Regions from separate parts of the Hyphomicrobium nitrativorans NL23 genome, predicted to be linked through region 2. Evidence: riboswitches for the same ligand, from Rfam matches in the RefSeq annotation. Region 2 holds a riboswitch; the other holds the start of a gene.

Region 1 (3,376 bases), 460 kb from region 2:
GTCCTGGACTCCCATTACGCCGAGGCCCACGGGCCGGTGGCGCAGGTTGGAGCGGCGCGCCTCGGGGATGGTGTAGAAGTTGATGTCGATCACGTTGTCCAGCATCCGCATGGCCGTGTCGATCGTGTGTGCGAGGCGCACGCGGTCGAGGCCATCGGCCGTGACGTGGTTTGCGAGGTTGACGGAGCCCAGGTTGCAGACCGCGACTTCGTCGTTCGAGGTGTTGAGCGTGATCTCGGTGCAAAGGTTGGACGAGTGCACGACGCCCGTGTGCTGCTGGGGCGAGCGGAGGTTGCACGGATCCTTGAAGGTGATCCAGGGGTGGCCTGTCTCGAACAGCATGGTGAGCATCCGGCGCCAGAGATCGACGGCGCGGACGCGGCGTGCGATGCGCAATTCCATGCGCTCGGCCTTCGCTTCGTACTCAGCATAGCGCTCGGCGAAGGCGCGGCCGTAAAGGTCGTGCAGGTCCGGCACTTCGTCCGGCGAGAACAGCGTCCAGTGGCTGTCCTCGGCGACGCGCTGCATGAACAGGTCCGGAATCCAATGGGCCGTGTTCATGTCATGCGTGCGGCGGCGGTCGTCGCCTGTGTTCTTGCGGAGGTCGAGGAACTCCTCGATGTCGATGTGCCAGGTTTCGAGATACGCGCACACCGCGCCTTTGCGCTTGCCGCCCTGGTTGACGGCAATCGCCGTGTCGTTCGCGACTTTAAGGAACGGCACGACGCCCTGGCTCTCGCCGTTGGTACCCTTGATGTGAGCACCGAGGCCGCGCACGCGCGTCCAATCGTTGCCGAGACCGCCGGAATACTTTGCGAGCAGCGCGTTGTCCTTGATGGACTTAAAGATGCCGTCGAGATCGTCGGCAACGGTAGTGAGGAAGCAGGACGAGAGCTGGGCGCGGGGCGTGCCGGCGTTGAACAGCGTGGGCGTCGAGCACATGAAATCGAACGACGAGATCAGGTCGTAGAACTCGATGGCTTTCGCCTCGCGGTCGATCTCGCGCAGGGCGAGACCCATCGCGACGCGCATGAAGAACGCTTGCGGCAGCTCGAAGCGAACACCGCGCGTTTGCAGGAAGTAGCGGTCGTAAAGCGTCTGCAGGCCGAGGAACTGGAACCGCATGTCGCGTTCGGGCTTGAGGGCGTGGCCCAGGCGTTCAAGGTCGAAGCGGGCAAGCTCCGGATCGAGCAGTTCGGTTGCGATGCCGCGGGCGACATAGCTGCGGAAGTATTCGGGATAGCGCTCGGCCATTTCGGCCTGGCTCGCCCGCTCCGGCCGGCTGGAGACGAACGAAAGTGCCTCCTCGCGAAGCTGATCCATCAAGAGGCGGGCGGAAACCTCGCTGTAGGCGGGTTCCGTCTCGATCAGCGTGCGGGCGGCGAGGATCGGCGCCAGCGTTAGCTCGTGGGCGGCGATGCCGTCGTAGAGGTTGCGATAGGTCTCCGCGAGCACGTCCTCGGCGCTGGTCTCGGACAAGCCCTCGCAGGCTTCGCGCACGATCAGCGAGAGGCGCTGATGGTCGAGAGGGCGGAGCGATCCGTCGCGGGCTTTGACGTTGAGGGCGGGCTGTTCCGAATGTTCGACCTCAGCGGTGGCTGCGGCGCGTTCCTGGGCGCGGGCTTCGCGGTAAAGGACGTAGGCGCGTGCGACTTTGTGATGCTCGCCGCGCATCAGGACGAGTTCGACCTGATCCTGGATGTCTTCGATGTGGAATGTGCGGCCGTGGTCGCCCTGACGCGTGAGTGCGGAGACGATTTGGGCGGCGAGATCTTCGACGATCTCGTGCACGCGGCGCGAGGCGGCGGCGCGGTTTCCCTCGACGGCGAGAAACGCTTTCGTCAATGCGATGGTGATTTTTGTCGGATCGAACGGCGTGACGGAGCCGTTGCGCCGGATGACTTGCAGCGCTGGCGCGGTGGCCGGCGTCTTGGCGCTGCCGCCCGAGACGGATGCGGCGCTGGAGCTTCTGGCTTCTATTGCGATGGACATCGGCAAACCCCTTAAAGGAAAAAGGGGGCTTGGGCCGAATGGGGACGCGCATCCGTGCCTCCGCGCATGCAGAGGCGTCAGAATACCACCCACCGGGACACCCCGCCCGAGGACGAATTAATCTCGTCACAGGCAGGTCTCCTGGCTCGCAGGTCAGTGTCGCCTGTCTGGCCTTCCCGGTGCCATGCACCAGTGGCCGCTCTCGACAGGCAACTCGCTGCTTACAGTTGCGGGGGCAGCCCCGGGATTGCTCGCCTTCGCAGAAAGCCGAGCGCACCGGGTTCCCTCTTAGCGCCGAGCGGTTCCGCCCGGCGACCTATGACGCTTTCAATAGCGTCTGATTCTGAGGGTGCCGCAAGGCGGGTGCCGCAAGATGTTGCGTGAAACGCGTGTTTACGGCGCGGCTGTGTATAGATGTTGTGTTTATCGGTGACAGTCGACGGAATGCCGTTGACAGCAAACCGGGATGCGGCGGGAGCCCTGCGTCTTACCCGATTTCCGTCGCGTGTTTCGCGGCGATGACGACGATGCCGTCGCAGTCGGCGGCGACGATGTCGTCTTCCTTCACTTGAATTCCGGCGAAGTCGACGGGAATGTGGAGGGTTCCTTCGCCGCGGCGTGTCGAACGTCTCGGGTTGGTGCCAAGCGCCTTGATGCCGATGTCGAGGCCTTCGAGAACGGCCGTATCGCGCACGCATCCGAACACGACGATGCCGCTCCAGCCGTTTGCGACTGCATCTTTCGCGATCATGTCGCCGAGCAGCGCGCAGCGCGTGCTGCCGCCTCCGTCCACGACAAGAACGCGGCCGTTGCCGGGTGTCGCGAGCACTTCTTTCACGCGAGAATTGTCCTCGAAGCATTTCACCGTGACGGCGCGTCCGTGGAACGCGCGGCGCGCCCCGAAGTTATGGAACACCGGCGCGGGGATGCGCGCGTGCTCGCCGTGCTTGTCGGAGAGATCGCAAGTGCTGACTGTCATCGTTCGCCCTTTCGTTGCTGTGTCATGCGACCGGATATGGGGTGAAGCGCCGCTCGTTTTCGTCGATGGCGGTGCGCCGTCCGATGGCGGGGAAGGCGCGTTGCGGGCAGGCGGGCCGCTCGCAGATTTTGCAGCCGGCGCCGATCGGAACCGCCGCGGATTGATCCTTGAGGTCGAGGCCCTTCGCATACACGAGCCTGTTCGCGTGGCTCATATCGCAGCCGAGGCCGATGGCGAACGTTTTCGATGGAGCGCCGTAGCCGCCGTGCCCGCGCGATACGGTGCGTGCGATCCAGAGGTATGTGCGCCCGTCCGGCATTGTGGCGAGCTGGGTGAGGATGCGGCCCGGGACGGAGAACGCTTCGTAGACGTTCCAAAGCGGGCACGAGCCGCCGACGCGCGAGA
Region 2 (3,376 bases):
CGTGCCGGTTGTGTAGCGCATGCCGCCGCGCAGGCCGAGAACGTCGTTGAAGAACGATTGCGAGTCCTCGAAATAGAAGCCGTGCACGCGGTCTGTCTGGTTGTTGTCCTGCGGCGGGACTTGTCCGATCGGTGCGCCGCCGAGGCCGACACGCACGCGCTCGGAGCGAAGCGTGCTCTGCTCCCAATCCCAGCCGAGAAGCAACTCGTGGCCCTCCCACGGACGCACGCGGGGCTGAACGCGCGTGCCGAAGATGTCGAGCTCGCGGCGGTTGTGGTCGAGCGACGTTCCGGCGGAGCTTGGCGAGGCCCATTTGAAATTGTCGACGTCCTCGACGATGTAGCTCTGCAGGAACCAGTTGAACACGCCGTCCGACGTGCGGCCGTAATAGCTCGCGTCGGCAGACTTGTTGGAGCGGTCGTCGCGGGCGAAGTGGTTGGCGGCGGAGCCGCGGAAGCCCACGTCATAGACGCCGTCGGTGCGTGCGTTGAATTCGAGGCGGTGATTGGGATTGATCTGGTAGCCGAGAGAGCCGGTCGCGCCGCGGCGGTCCCAGTCCGTGTTCTCCATGTGGCCGCCGCCCTTGCCGCTATGATAGTCGTCGCGCATGCCGCCGGATACGCCTGCGTAGTAGTCGACGCCTCCGGAGGTTCCGCCGTGCTGAACCTTGCCCTGATACAGGTCCCAGGAGCCGACGCGCCCTTCGACGAGCGTGCCGGGAGCGGAGCGGCCGGTCTTCATGATGATGTTGATGACACCGCCCAAGTTCTGGCTGCCGTAGACGACGGATGCGGGGCCGCGGACGACCTCGATGCGATCCACGTCCGCAAGCGAGAGCTTGGACAGGTTGGCCGTGCCTGCACGGTGGCCGTTGATGAGCACGAGCACCTGGCTGCGGAAATCCTTGCCCTGGCCGTCTGTCGCCGCGCCGCGCATGTTGATGGACGTCTGGCCGGGCGTCCATTCGCTGAAGAAGCCGACGGCGTTTTCCCGCAAGAGTTCGGTGACGGATTGAGAGGTCGAGCGCTCGATGATGCCACGGTCGATGACCTGCACGGTTCCGGCAACCTTGCCGCGCGCCTCCGGACGGCCGCCCGGTGTGATGACGAGTTCGTCGGATGCGACGGCGGAGGCGGACGGGCCGCTCTGGCGCTGCGGGTTGCGTGTCTGCTGCGATCCGGCTTTGCGGGCGGGCGAGGCCGCCTGTTCCACGTCGATGCCCGGGAGAACGATGGTGCTCTCGCCTTCGTCGAGGGAGAGCTCCTGCGCTCGAAGGCTTTGCGGCAGTGCTGCAACGGAAACCGAGAGCGCCAAAAGCGCGCTCATCCGATAGAGTGTCATTTTTTTAGGTCCCTCCAAACGAGAACGGCAGATTTTCTGGGAACGTCGAGGCGGAAGCCGCCTCTGACGGGTCGAGCGCGCCGGGTGAGATGCTCGACGAGTTCGGAGCGTCGCGCGTCGGTCGACGTCCAGGACAAGCGGTCGGCGAGATAGGAGGCGAGGCCCGGCACGTCGGTCGCGATCAGGGAGAAGGTCCAGTCTGCGACGGCGATCGATGCCGGGGCCTCTTCGGGAGAGAGTTGCGCGAGGACGATGTCGATGCCGGGCGTCTCGTCTTCGCCGTGCCATTCTGCGGGGAGACATCCGGCGAGGCAGAGACCGCGCGGTCCGTTCTGCGCGGGAACGACCCACACGATGTTGCGGGTCGCCCAGCGGCGGCATGTTTCGAGAAAGCGTTTTGGGGCCGTCAGCGGTGCGGCAATGTTTGCCGCGAGCACGGTGTCGTGCGTTTCAGGCGCGACGTCGGCGTCTTCCCAACCATGGGGCAGGACGAGCGATGGTCCGAGACGGCTGAGACGCGTGCGCATCGCCGTCGAGGGCTCGATGCACGTCCAGCGGCGATCCCGTTCGCGCACCGTTGCGCCGAGTTGCCCGCCTCCGGCCCCGACATCGAGCAGGTCGCCGATTGTCAGCGCGGACAGGAGCGGGAAAATGCGCGAAACGTAATCGGATGCGCCGATGCCGGTTGCGTACAGCACGAGCGGGTCGATTGCGTGAGGGTCGTGGGTTTCGATGGACTCGAAAGCGGCGGCCGAAGCCGGCCTATGGCATCCGTCGTGCCATAGGTTATCGAACCCGTATGTGCTTTGCGCACGCACCGTCGCGCCCCCGAACAACCGTTCGGAACACCCAGGTCAGTCGCAAAATGCGACGAGCACACAATAGCTATGAAAAAGCGATAGTGCGCGAGCTGCCCCGAGTGTTCCCCCCAAGTCACATTCGGTCGCTGCTACGCTGCCGCATCAACTGCGCCTCCCGCACGGTTGAAGAGCGACCATGCTCAGGCAGGTCTCCTGGCTTGCGGTTATAACGCTGCTTCGCGCCTTCCCGGCGGCCTCGATGGCCACCAGTGGCTTCGTGCGAAGCAGCTCACCGCTTACAGTTGCGGGGGCAGCTGCGGATTTGCAGATTATCGATCTGCGTACCGCATTCCCTACCTACAGCGCATGCGCCGTAGAACCTGAGCAGCGACAGGCAAGCCCATCTCTCCGTTTCCTGTCAAGCAAGTAGGATGCCTCACGGCAGAAATAGGCGTGCATGGAGCAATCCGGCCACAACAGCGGAGTGGGTTCGCGTCGGCAGCAACTCCTTGACTCGCAAGGCCGCATTGCGATTGAACGGCGCGTAAGCATCCGCATCCGCGATGCCGGCGCCGGTTGGAAAATGGATCCTCTCGCAGATTGTGCTTTGGCGTTTCCCGAGTTCGCGTCCGGGGAGATCTGGCTGGTAGGTGCCGGGCCCGGCGATCCGCGCCTGCTTACGCTTTTAGCTGTGCACGCCCTCGGTCAGGCCGACGAGATTTTTTACGACGCGCTGCTGGATACGCGCGTCCTTCGCCTTGCGAAGCCGAACGCTATTCTTACGCCTGTGGGCAAGCGGGGTGGGACGGTGTCACCGCATCAGGACGACATCAACGACGCGCTGATCGAAAGTGCGCGGCTGGGCCGGCGCATCGTGCGCCTCAAAGGTGGCGATCCGTTCGTCTTCGGCCGTGGAGCCGAGGAAATGCGCGCGCTCGTGCAGGCCGGGCGTTCGGTCAGGATCGTGCCTGGTCTTCCATCGGGGCTTGCGGGCCTCGCCCTTGCAGGCATTCCGGCAACGGTTCGTACGATCAATCATGCCGTTATCCTTGCGACTGGGCACCGCGTTGTCGACGACGAGACGGCTGCCGAATGGGAGACGCTTGCTCGCACCGGACAGCCGATCATCCTTTTCATGGCCATGGCGCGTCTGGCCGAGATCGCGGCGGCGTTTCAGCGTGGCGGATTGGCGGACGATACGCCCGCCGCCATCATCGAGAACGCGACGACGGAGC

What was found. A riboswitch is a leader RNA that binds a small molecule or an ion and turns the genes downstream of it on or off. The one in region 2 is predicted to bind cobalamin.
Region 1: another riboswitch for cobalamin. It lies ahead of W911_RS09105 (ribonucleoside-diphosphate reductase subunit alpha); the one in region 2 lies ahead of W911_RS06905 (class I SAM-dependent methyltransferase).

What each region holds. Positions count from the first base shown of each region.
Region 1 covers NC_022997.1:1,954,624-1,957,999, forward strand. Annotated here, with positions in the region: gene W911_RS09105 (ribonucleoside-diphosphate reductase subunit alpha) at 1-1,992, opposite strand, end outside; cobalamin riboswitch at 2,107-2,327, opposite strand; gene rraA (ribonuclease E activity regulator RraA) at 2,480-2,971, opposite strand; gene W911_RS09115 (short-chain fatty acyl-CoA regulator family protein) at 2,994-3,376, opposite strand, start outside.
Region 2 covers NC_022997.1:1,497,133-1,500,508, forward strand. Annotated here, with positions in the region: gene W911_RS06900 (TonB-dependent receptor) at 1-1,341, opposite strand, end outside; gene W911_RS06905 (class I SAM-dependent methyltransferase) at 1,338-2,159, opposite strand; cobalamin riboswitch at 2,328-2,540, opposite strand; gene cobA (uroporphyrinogen-III C-methyltransferase) at 2,725-3,376, shown strand, end outside.